One region of the Isoptericola sp. NPDC019482 genome, then DNA from elsewhere that is predicted to be linked to it. Evidence: riboswitches for the same ligand, from Rfam matches in the RefSeq annotation. Region 1 holds a riboswitch; each other region holds the start of a gene.

What was found. Region 1 has a riboswitch for thiamine pyrophosphate ahead of ABZ493_RS20375 (thiamine ABC transporter substrate-binding protein). Riboswitches for the same ligand answer to the same signal wherever they lie in the genome.
Region 2: linked by a shared signal. The riboswitch ahead of ABZ493_RS09655 (bifunctional hydroxymethylpyrimidine kinase/phosphomethylpyrimidine kinase) and the one ahead of ABZ493_RS20375 (thiamine ABC transporter substrate-binding protein) in region 1 are both predicted to bind thiamine pyrophosphate.
Region 3: linked by a shared signal. The riboswitch ahead of thiO (glycine oxidase ThiO) and the one ahead of ABZ493_RS20375 (thiamine ABC transporter substrate-binding protein) in region 1 are both predicted to bind thiamine pyrophosphate.

The regions. Positions count from the first base shown of each region.
Region 1 is NZ_JBEYBQ010000050.1:2,967-6,203, forward strand. It holds gene ABZ493_RS20360 (sulfite exporter TauE/SafE family protein) at 1-59, shown strand, start outside; gene ABZ493_RS20365 (PAS domain-containing protein) at 213-992, shown strand; gene ABZ493_RS20370 (DUF4235 domain-containing protein) at 1,038-1,304, opposite strand; TPP riboswitch at 1,464-1,568, shown strand; gene ABZ493_RS20375 (thiamine ABC transporter substrate-binding protein) at 1,640-2,707, shown strand; gene ABZ493_RS20380 (iron ABC transporter permease) at 2,839-3,237, shown strand, end outside.
Region 2 is NZ_JBEYBQ010000010.1:113,124-116,360, reverse strand. It holds gene ABZ493_RS09655 (bifunctional hydroxymethylpyrimidine kinase/phosphomethylpyrimidine kinase) at 175-1,923, opposite strand; TPP riboswitch at 1,914-2,043, opposite strand; gene ABZ493_RS09650 (hypothetical protein) at 2,163-2,816, shown strand; gene ABZ493_RS09645 (YcnI family protein) at 2,906-3,237, shown strand, end outside.
Region 3 is NZ_JBEYBQ010000015.1:58,799-62,035, forward strand. It holds gene ABZ493_RS11945 (thiazole synthase) at 1-554, opposite strand, end outside; gene thiS (sulfur carrier protein ThiS) at 585-830, opposite strand; gene thiO (glycine oxidase ThiO) at 827-2,077, opposite strand; TPP riboswitch at 2,067-2,169, opposite strand; gene thiE (thiamine phosphate synthase) at 2,201-2,860, shown strand; gene ABZ493_RS11965 (hypothetical protein) at 2,998-3,237, shown strand, end outside.

The sequences.
Region 1 (3,237 bases):
CGGAGCGGGCCGAGGCGGCCGGCGAGCACCCCGAGGCCGCTGCGACGACGGTCGCCTGACGCCTGCCCCGGCAGGGCCGAGGCCACCGACGACACCACCGCCACCGCACGTCACCCGCCGTGCGGTGGCGGTGTCGTGCCGTCCCGGTACCGTGGTGGAGCCAGGAGAACTGCGCGCCGGACCCAGCTGCACGGCACTGGGGGGTGAGCCTCATGTCCAGCACGCCCAACGACACACCGCGCCGCGAGCTCGTCGCCCTCGCGGAGCTGCTGGGCGCCGGGAGCCAACTGCTCGTCGGCCGGTACCGCGTCGACGTCGCCACGGGGGAGTGGTGGTGGTCGGACGAGGTCTTCCGGATCTTCGGCCGTGAGCCGGGCAAGATCCCGCCGGGGCCGGAGGTGCTGCGCGCCCACCTGCACCCCGACGACCGCGAGCGGCTCTCCCGGACGGCGGTGGTCGCGCTCGGCACCGGGCGGCCGTTCTCGGGCGCGCACCGCGTCGTGGACGACCACGGGCGCACCCACACCGTCGTCGTCACCGGACAGGGGAGGCACGGGGCCGACGGCGCGTCGTCGCAGATCGTCGGCTACGTCATCGACGCGAGCCCGGTCGTGCGGGACGCGCTGGAGCGCGAGGCGCACCGCGCCGTCTCCCGCGCTTTCGTCGCGGCCGCGGCGGCCGAGCAGGCCAAGGGCGCCATCATGGCGGTCTGCGGCGTCGACGAGTCGGTCGCCAACGAGGTGCTCGCGGACGCCGGCGCGCAGGTCGGGATCTCCGCCCAGTCGGCGGGGGAACAGGTGATGAAGGGGCTCGCACGGCCGGTCGGGGACCGCGACGCCGCGCTCACGGCGGCGGAGGTGGTGCGGTCGGCCCCGCCGGCCCAGGACGCGGCGGACCGGCTCAGCCAGGCGCTCGCCACCGTGCGGCCGGTGGACCGGCCGCACGGTCACGACGCGCAGCTCGCCCGCCGGCGTCCGCGCGCGAGCCACTGACGCGCGAGAACTGACCCGCAGGGCGGGCCGTTAGGGGTTGCGGGGTCAGCGGCCGGGGACGAACCGGGCCGCCGCGCGCACGGCGCCCTTGCGGGCGAGGCGCTTCGCGAGCACCGCGACCCCGCCCGAGACCGCGGCGAAGGTGACGGCCTGGATGATCGAGATCTCGTCGTCGTCCACGTTGGTGGGCGCCACGCTGCCCGTCGTCTTCTCCCAGACCACGCCGATCAGCTTCTGCGCGACCCATCCGGCGGCGATCGTCAGCACCACCGTGCCGACCTTCACGCCCAGCGGCTGCTCGGTGTCCGTCACGTGCTCTCCCTCGGTAGGTCCCGGCGCGGCCGCGGCATGACCGCGCGTCGTCTCGCGTGCGTCCGCGGCCTCCGGGCGGCGTCACGGCACGTCAGGCACGTCACACCCCGTGGCCGAGGACGGGACCACGGTAGCGCGGCGTCGACGGGTAGGCTCGTGGTGATACGACAGGGGAGCGCCCACCGGCGCTGAGAGTGCGGACCGCCGCAGACCCTCGAACCTGACCCGGTTAGCACCGGTGGAGGAAGTCGGGAATCTCGATCCCTGCGGACGGCCGCACCACGACGGTGCCGGGTGCCCGCAGGACCCCCTTCTCGCACCTTGAGGAGGACAGCATGAAGCTGACGACCACGGCCACGGCCGCCACCGCGGGCGTCGTCGCCCTGCTGCCGCTGCTGGCGGCGTGCGGCGGGACGCCCACCGACGACGCGACCGGCGCGGCGTCGGACACGGTCACGCTCGTCACCCACGACTCGTTCGCGGTCTCCGACGACGTCCTGGCCGCGTTCGAGAAGGAGTCCGGCCTCACCGTCGAGCAGGTGGCCCCCGGGGACGCGGGCACGCTGGTGAACCAGCTCGTGCTCACCAAGGACGCGCCGCTGGGCGACGTCGTCTTCGGCGTGGACAACACGTACGCGTCGCGGGCCGTGGACGCCGGGGTCTTCGAGGAGTACCAGCCGGCCGACCTCGCCCCGGAGGTCGCGGCCTACGCGCCCGACGACCTGGCCGGCACCCTGACGCCGGTCGACGTGGGCGACGTGTGCATGAACCTCGACGACGGCTGGTTCGAGCAGAACGGCGTCACGCCCCCGACGACGCTCGAGGACCTCGCGAAGCCGGAGTACGCGGACCTCACCGTCGTGACCAACCCGGCGACGTCGTCCCCCGGCCTCGCGTTCCTGCTCGCGACGATCGGCGCCTTCGGCACGGACGGCTGGGAGGCCTACTGGGCCGACCTGCGCGACAACGGCCTCAAGGTGGCCGAGAGCTGGGAGGACGCGTACTACGTGGACTTCTCCGGCGCCGGCGAGGGCGGGCAGCGCCCGATCGCGCTGTCCTACGCGACGTCGCCCGCGTTCACCGTGAGCGACGACGGGAAGACCTCCGCCACCAGCGCGATGCTCGACACCTGCTTCCGGCAGGTCGAGTACGCGGGCGTGCTGGCGGGCGCCGAGAACCCCGAGGGCGCCAAGAAGCTCGTGGACTTCCTGACGAGCGCCGAGTTCCAGGCCGACGTGCCCGGCCAGATGTACATGTACCCCGCGGACCCGGACGTGGAGCTGCCCGCCGACTGGCAGCAGTTCGCGCCCCTGGCCGACGAGCCGTTCGAGGTGGCGCCCGCGGACGTCGCCGCGCACCGCGACGAGTGGATCGAGCAGTGGACGGCGACGGTCGTCGGCTGACGCGCCCCGTGCCCCGCGTCCCGGCCGGCACCGCCCGCCCGGCCCCCCGGGCGGCGCGGTCGCGCGCCGAACGGTGGCGCGGAGACCGGTGGGGCGCGTGGCTCGGCTGGGGTGTCGCCGTCGCGCTCCCGCTGGGCTTCCTCGCGGTCTTCTTCGCGTGGCCGGTGGTGTCGCTCGTCCTGCAGGGGTTCTTCACCGAGACCGCGGCGGGGCGGGAGCTCGACCTGTCCGGCTTCGCGGAGGTGCTGTCCCAGGAGCGCACGTGGCGGATCGTCGGGCAGACGCTCGCCCAGGCGCTCACCGGCACGCTGCTGTCGGTGCTGCTGGGGCTGCCCGGCGCGTACGTGCTCTACCGGTGCCGGTTCCCCGGGCGCACCCTGGTGCGGGGCCTGGTGACGGTGCCGTTCGTGCTGCCCAGCGTCGTCGTCGGCGTCGCGTTCCGTGCGCTCTTCGCGCCCGGCGGGCTGCTCGGCTGGGCTCACCTGGAGGAGAGCTTCGCCGGCATCGTGCTGGCGCTGGTGTTCTTCAAC
Region 2 (3,237 bases), on a different contig from region 1:
CGGCTGCGCGAAGTGCGCTTCGTGTCGGGCATCACAACCATTCTGTCACTCGCCGCCGACACGCTTGCCCCGATCATGCGGTGCGCCGCGATCTCGGGATACCGCTTACCCCCGCGAGATCTCGCCGTCGCGCCCTCGGTCGAGCGCGACGGCGAGAGCCGCCACGGGCCGCGGTCAGGCCACCGCGACGCCCCCGGCACCGTGTCCGGCACCGCCACCGGCACCGTGCCCGGCACCGTGTCCGACCGGGGTTCCGGCGGCGTCATCGGCCGCGCCCGTCGGGGCGGGCAGGCCGGTCTGGTCGAAGAACGCCAGCTCGTGCGCGCAGGCCGCACGGAACGCGGCCGACATCCGGTCCCTGGTGGGGGCGTCGGCCGCCGCGGCGGCCCGGCGCAGGATCGCGACGGCCTCGCGCGTCGCGTCGGCGAACGCGTCGTCGGCGTACGTGCCCAGCCACGCGGCGTACGGGTGGGCGGGGTGGTTGCGGGCGGCGAGCCGCTCCCCCACGTCCTGGTAGATCCAGTAGCAGGGCAGGACGGCGGCCACGAGGGTCGCGTAGTCGTTTCCGGCCGACCGCAGGTGGTCGAGGTACGCCGCCGTCGTCGGGCTGGCGGGCACGTCCTGCGGCTCGCCGCCCAGCCAGCGCGTGTGCAGGTCGAGCTCGGTGACCAGCGCCCCGTGCGCGCCACCCGCCCAGAACGCCTGCTCGACCCGGGTCGGCGCGAGCTCGCTCGCCCGCGCGAGGCAGCGCGCGTAGTCGCGCAGGTACAGCGCGTCCTGCTCCAGGTACGTGCGGAAGTGCCCGGCGTCGAGGCTCCCGTCGCCCAGCGACCGGACGAACGCCAGGTCGTCGATCGCGGCGCGCACGCCCGCGGCATCGTCCCACCAGCGCGCGACGACGTCCTCCCCGTGATCGTCCGCGGACGCGTCGCCCGCGCCCGCCGCTGGCGACGTCGCGGGCTGCTCCACGGCGCCGGCCCGCAGCCCCACCAGGTGGTCCACGGGGCCGTTCCCGCCGCCGACGCGCAGGTCCTCCCCCGCCCGGATCGCCGCGGTGAGCCAGGTCTTCGTGCCCCGCAGCGCCTCGGCCCAGTCGCCCGTGCGGGCGTACCTCGCGGCCAGCCCGCTGGACAGCGAGCAGCCCGTTCCGTGGGTGGAGGTGCTGGTCAGGCGCAGCCCCGGCAGCTCGACGAGCACGCCCTCCGGCCCGACCAGGGCGTCCGGGGCCCCGTCCCCCGTCGCGACCGCCTCGGCGGCGCCCAGGTGCCCACCCTTCGCCACCACGAGGACCCCGTGCCGCGCCGCGAGCCGCCGCGCCTGGTCGAGGGCGGCCGGCCAGTGGGCCGCCGGAGGCTCGCCGGCGAGGACCGCGAGCTCGGGCAGGTTCGGGGTCACGACGTCCACGCGGCCGAGCAGGTCCCGCACCGCGTCCTCGGCAGCCGGGTCGAGCAGCCGGTCGCCGCTGGTCGCCACCATGACCGGGTCCAGCACGACGGCGGGGCGCGCCGTCGTGCCGGTGGCGTCGCACGCGGCCCGCGGCAGCCCGTCGAGCCAGGCGGCCACCGCCCGGGCGACCGGGGCCGACGCGAGCATCCCGATCTTCACGGCGTCGACGGTCACGTCGTCGGTGACGGCGTCGAGCTGGGCGGCGAGGAACTCCGCGGGCGGCACGTGCACGTCGCGCACCCCCCGGGTGTTCTGCACGGTCAGCGCCGTGACGGCGGCCATCCCGTAGCCGCCCGCGGCCGCGATCGACTTGAGGTCCGCCTGGATCCCCGCGCCCCCGGAGGGGTCGGACCCGGCGACCGCCAGGACGCGGGGGCGGCTGCCTCTCGCCGGCGCCGACAGCACCGTGGAGGCGGGAGCGGGAGCAGTGGTGCCGGCGCGGCCGGCGGAGCTGTCTTCAGGTGCGCGCGCACGCATGTCGACATCCCTTCGCTAGTTCGAGCTAGATCAGGTTCGACGGGTGTGATCTCAGCGCCCGCCGGCCGGCCGCGACGATGTCGCAGCGATGACCGACCGGACGCACCCCGTGTCGTGCGGCCCACGGTAGCCCAGGTCAGAGCAGGCATCGCCGGGCGTCCGGCCCGCGCGTGTCGGAGGTGCAGGCCTCAGCACCGACGTCCCGTCGCCGTCGTCCGCCCGCGCGGTAGGGTGCGGGGGTGCCCGTGGTCGTCCGTCGTGTGCGCGAGCTCCTCGTCGCAGGTACGACGCTCAGCATCGCGGCCGCCGCCCACCTCCTGGCCGGCGGCGCGCTCCCCGGTGCACCCCTCGCCTGGCTCGTCGTCGCGGCGCTCACGGCGCCCCTCGCGGTGTGGACCGCCCGCCGCCGGCTGACCCTCCGGCGCCTCCTGCCGGCGATGGTCGCGCTGCAGCTCGTGCAGCACACGACGTTGTCCGTGCTCGGCGCGGCGGGCACGCGCGCTCCTTCGGCACAGCTCTCGACCCCGGGCACCACCCCGGACGGGCATGCGCTCCACGCCCTGGGCCCGGGCTCCCTCGCGCCCGCGACGGGCGGCGGGCTGTTGCACCACGCGTCCGACACCGGCACCACCTCCTGGATGCTTGCGGCGCACGCCGCCGCGGTGCTGCTCACCGCCCTGCTGCTCGCGGCGGGCGACCGGGCAGCCCTCACCGTCGTGGGACACCTGCGGCACGTCGCGCTGCTCGTGCAGGAGCCGCCGGTGCTGCCGGTGGTCCGCGAGCCCGCCGTCGTCGTCGGGCGCACCTGGCGCCCCCACCCGGCCCGTGTCCGCCGGCGCACGCCCCCGCGGGGCCCCCCGCTGCTCCCGGGCGCGCTCGCGCGCGCCGCCTGACCCTGCCCTGGTCCGTCGTCGGACGGGGGCGGGTCCCTCGCCGTCCCACGACCGTCTGACACACCTGACAGCCAGGAGCAGAAGAACCCATGTCCAGGACCACCCCTGTCCTCACCCCTGCCCTCCGCCCGCGCCGCCTCGCCGGCGTGGCCGCCCTCGCCCTCCCTGCCCTCGTGCTCGGCGCGACCGCCGCGTCCGCGCACGTGACCGTCACCCCGGACGCGGCCGAGACCGGGTCGTACGCCACCCTCACCTTCAAGGTCCCGAACGAGTCCGCCGAGGCCTCGACCACCGCGGTGCAGGTCGACCTGCCGAGCGACACCCCGTTCACCAGCGTGTCCGTCGAGCCCGTGCCGGGCTGGACGGCGAAGGTCACCCAGGCGCCTCTGCCCGAGCCCGTCGAGGTGCACGGCACCACCGT
Region 3 (3,237 bases), on a different contig from region 1:
ACTCCCAGGCCGGTGCCGATGGGGGCGCCGAGCGGCATGACGGCGGCGCAGCCGACGTCCTCCAGCCGGCGCGCGAGGATCGGGTCGTCGTTCGTGTACGGCAGGACGACGAACCCGTCGCGCACCAGCCGGTCGGCCGCCTCGACGAGGCCGAGGGGGTCGGGCAGGAGCGTCACGTCGTCGGCGATCACCTCGAGCTTGACCCAGTCGGTGCCGCACGCCTCGCGCGCGAGCTGCGCCGTGAGCACGGCCTCGGCGACCGAGAAGCAGCCCGCCGTGTTGGGCAGCGCGCGGATGCCGAGCCGCTCCAGCAGCCCCCAGATGCCGCCGTCCTCCGCGCCCGTGCCGCCGGGGCGCACCGCGACGCGTCGCATCGCCACCGTGGTGAGCCCGGTGCCGGACGCGACCAGCGCGTCCTCGAGCGTCATGAGGTTCGACGCGCCGCCCGTGCCCATGACGAGGCGCGAGCCGATCTCCGTGCCGGCGACCACGAGCGGGTCGACGAGCGGGTGCGCGACAGGGGCGGACGTCGCCGCGGCGGGCGTGCTGGTCATGCTTCCTCCATACCTTCTGCGTGCTTCAGGTCAGCCGCCCTGGACGGCGGTGACGATCTCGACCCGGTCGCCGGGCGCGATCCGGGTGCCGGCCCACAGGCCGCGGGGGACGACCGCGTCGTTCACGGCCACGGCGATGCCCTGCACCGTGCCGTCCGCGACGAACGCGGGGACGAGGGCCGCGACGACGGCCTCGACGCCGTCACCGTGCGGCCCGTCGAGCGCGTAGGCCTCGCCGTTCACGACGGCGGTGCGGGCGGCGGGGATGGCGGTCATCGGGCGGCTCCTTCGGGGAGTGGACTGTCGGCGGGACGGTCGGCGGGCGCGAAGCGGCGCGGGTCGGCGGCGGACAACGCGTCGTCGGGGGGAGGAGCTCCGGTCAGCGCGGCGAGCACGGCGTCGGCGGTGAGCGGCGCGAGCAGCACCCCGTTGCGCCCGTGCCCGACGGCGGCGAGCAGGCCGGGCACGGCGGTGGCGCCGACGAGCGGCAGGTTGTCGGGGGTCGCCGGGCGGGCGCGCGGCGTGACGTCGACCAGCGCGGCCTCGTCGATCCCGGGCACGAGGGCGCGTGCGTCGCGCAGCAGGGCGAAGACGCCGCCGGCCTCGGCGCGGCGGTCGTCGGGACGCTCCTCGCTGGTGGCGCCCACGACGATCTCGCGGTGCTCGGGCCCGCTGCCCGGTCCCGTGCCGGTGCCGGCCGCCCGCGGCACGACGTACACCGACCGCCCCTGCACCGTGCCGCGTACCACGTGCTCCAGCGCCAGGCCCGGCGGGGCGTCCAGGCGCACCGTCATGCCCTTGACGGGGCGCACCGGGACGCGGACCTCGGGCACGCCGTCGAGCAGCGACGCCGTCATCCCGTGACCGGTCGCGAGCACGACGGCGCCCGTGGCGTGCCGCGCACCGGCGCCGTCGTGCACCGCCACGACCCGGCCCGCGGCGTCGCGCTCGAGACGCACCGCGGCGCGGCGGACCAGGGCGGGGCCGAGTGCCGCGCACAGTGCCGCGTGCGCCGCTCGCGGGTCGACGGCCAGGTCGCCGTCGACGACGGCCGCACCGGCGAGCCGTGGCCCGAGGTACGGCTCGCGCCGTCGCGCGTCGGCGACGGGGACCTCCGCGGACGCGAGGCCCCACTCCCGGTGCAGCGCCAGCACGCGGCGCAGCAGCGCGAGGTCGTCGGCGTCGTACGCGACGGCGAGAGACCCGGCGCGCAGCAGCGGGACGTCGTGGCCGGTCGCGGCGGCCAGGTCGGCGGCGAACGCGGGCCATCGGGCGGCCGACGCGACGTTGAGGCGGGCGAGCTCCCGCTCGCCGAAGTCGGCCTCGCTGACGGCCGCGAGCATCCCCGCGGCCGCGCGGGTGGCGCCGTCGCCGGGCGACGGGTCGAGCACTGTGACCGCGAGGCCGGCGTCCGCGGCCCGCCAGGCCACGGCGAGGCCGACGATCCCGCCGCCCACGACGACGACGTCGCGGGCGGACGCGCCCGCGGGAACGGATCCCGGAGCGGGTGCAGAGGTGGGCATGTGCGCTCCCTTCGCTGGCATGACCCAGATCAGGTTCGACGGTCGGCTCCTACGCCCTCTCAGCCCCGAGCGGGGCTCCCGTGCGCGGCCACTGTAACCCGGGCCGTGGTTACCCTGGCCGGCGTGACCACGACCACGCCCGCTGCCGACGCGGCCCGCGCCCGCCTCGCCGACGCCCGCCTCTACCTGTGCACCGACGCCCGCGAGGACCGGGGCGACCTGGAGGACTTCCTGCACGCGGCGCTCGCGGGCGGCGTCGACGTGGTGCAGCTGCGGGACAAGACGCTCGACGTCGCGCGCGAGCTCGAGCTGCAGGGGATGGTCGCCCGCGTCGCCGCGGAGCACGGCGCGCTCTGGGCCGTGAACGACCGGGCCGACGTCGCGCAGCTCGCCGGCGCGCCCGTGGTCCACATGGGGCAGCGCGACCTGCCGGTGCCGGCGGTGCGTTCGCTGCTGGGACCGGACCCGGTGCTGGGCCGCTCGACCCACTCCGCCGCGCAGGCGGCCGAGGCGGAGGCCGATCCGGACGTCGACTACTTCTGCGTCGGCCCCCTGTGGGCCACGCCCACCAAGCCCGGCCGCGCGGCGGTCGGCCTCGACCTGCTGCGCGAGGTCGCCGCGACCCGCCCGACGACGCCGTGGTTCGCCATCGGCGGCGTCGACGCCGAGCGCCTGGACGCCGTGCTCGACGCCGGCGCGTCGCGCGTCGTCGTCGTGCGTGCCATCACCCAGGCACCGGACCCCGAGCGCGCCGCTCGGAAGCTGCGCGAGCGGCTGGGCTGACCCCGGCGCCCGAGGCCTGTGACCTGGGGAGTTCTCCCCATGGATGCCCCGGGCGGACCCCTGCCGGCGCGTGCCAGAGTGGGGCCCCTGCCCCCACCACGGCCGGGTACTGGCCGTGCCCCGACCCTGGAGGACGCATGTCCGCACGGACCGCACGCGCCCGCACCACCGCAGCACTCGCCCTCGCCGGCACGCTCCTGCTCGCCGGCTGCACCGGCAGCCCGAGCGACGACGAGGCCGGCGCGACGGGCGAGGCCGCCACCGCGGAGCAGGCCGCCGCCGACCCGGGCACCGCCACCGTCGCCGACCAGGTGATGGCGGAGCAGAAGATCGCCACGCCGCACGGCGGCGGCGACGCGTGGGGTGGCGAGCTCACC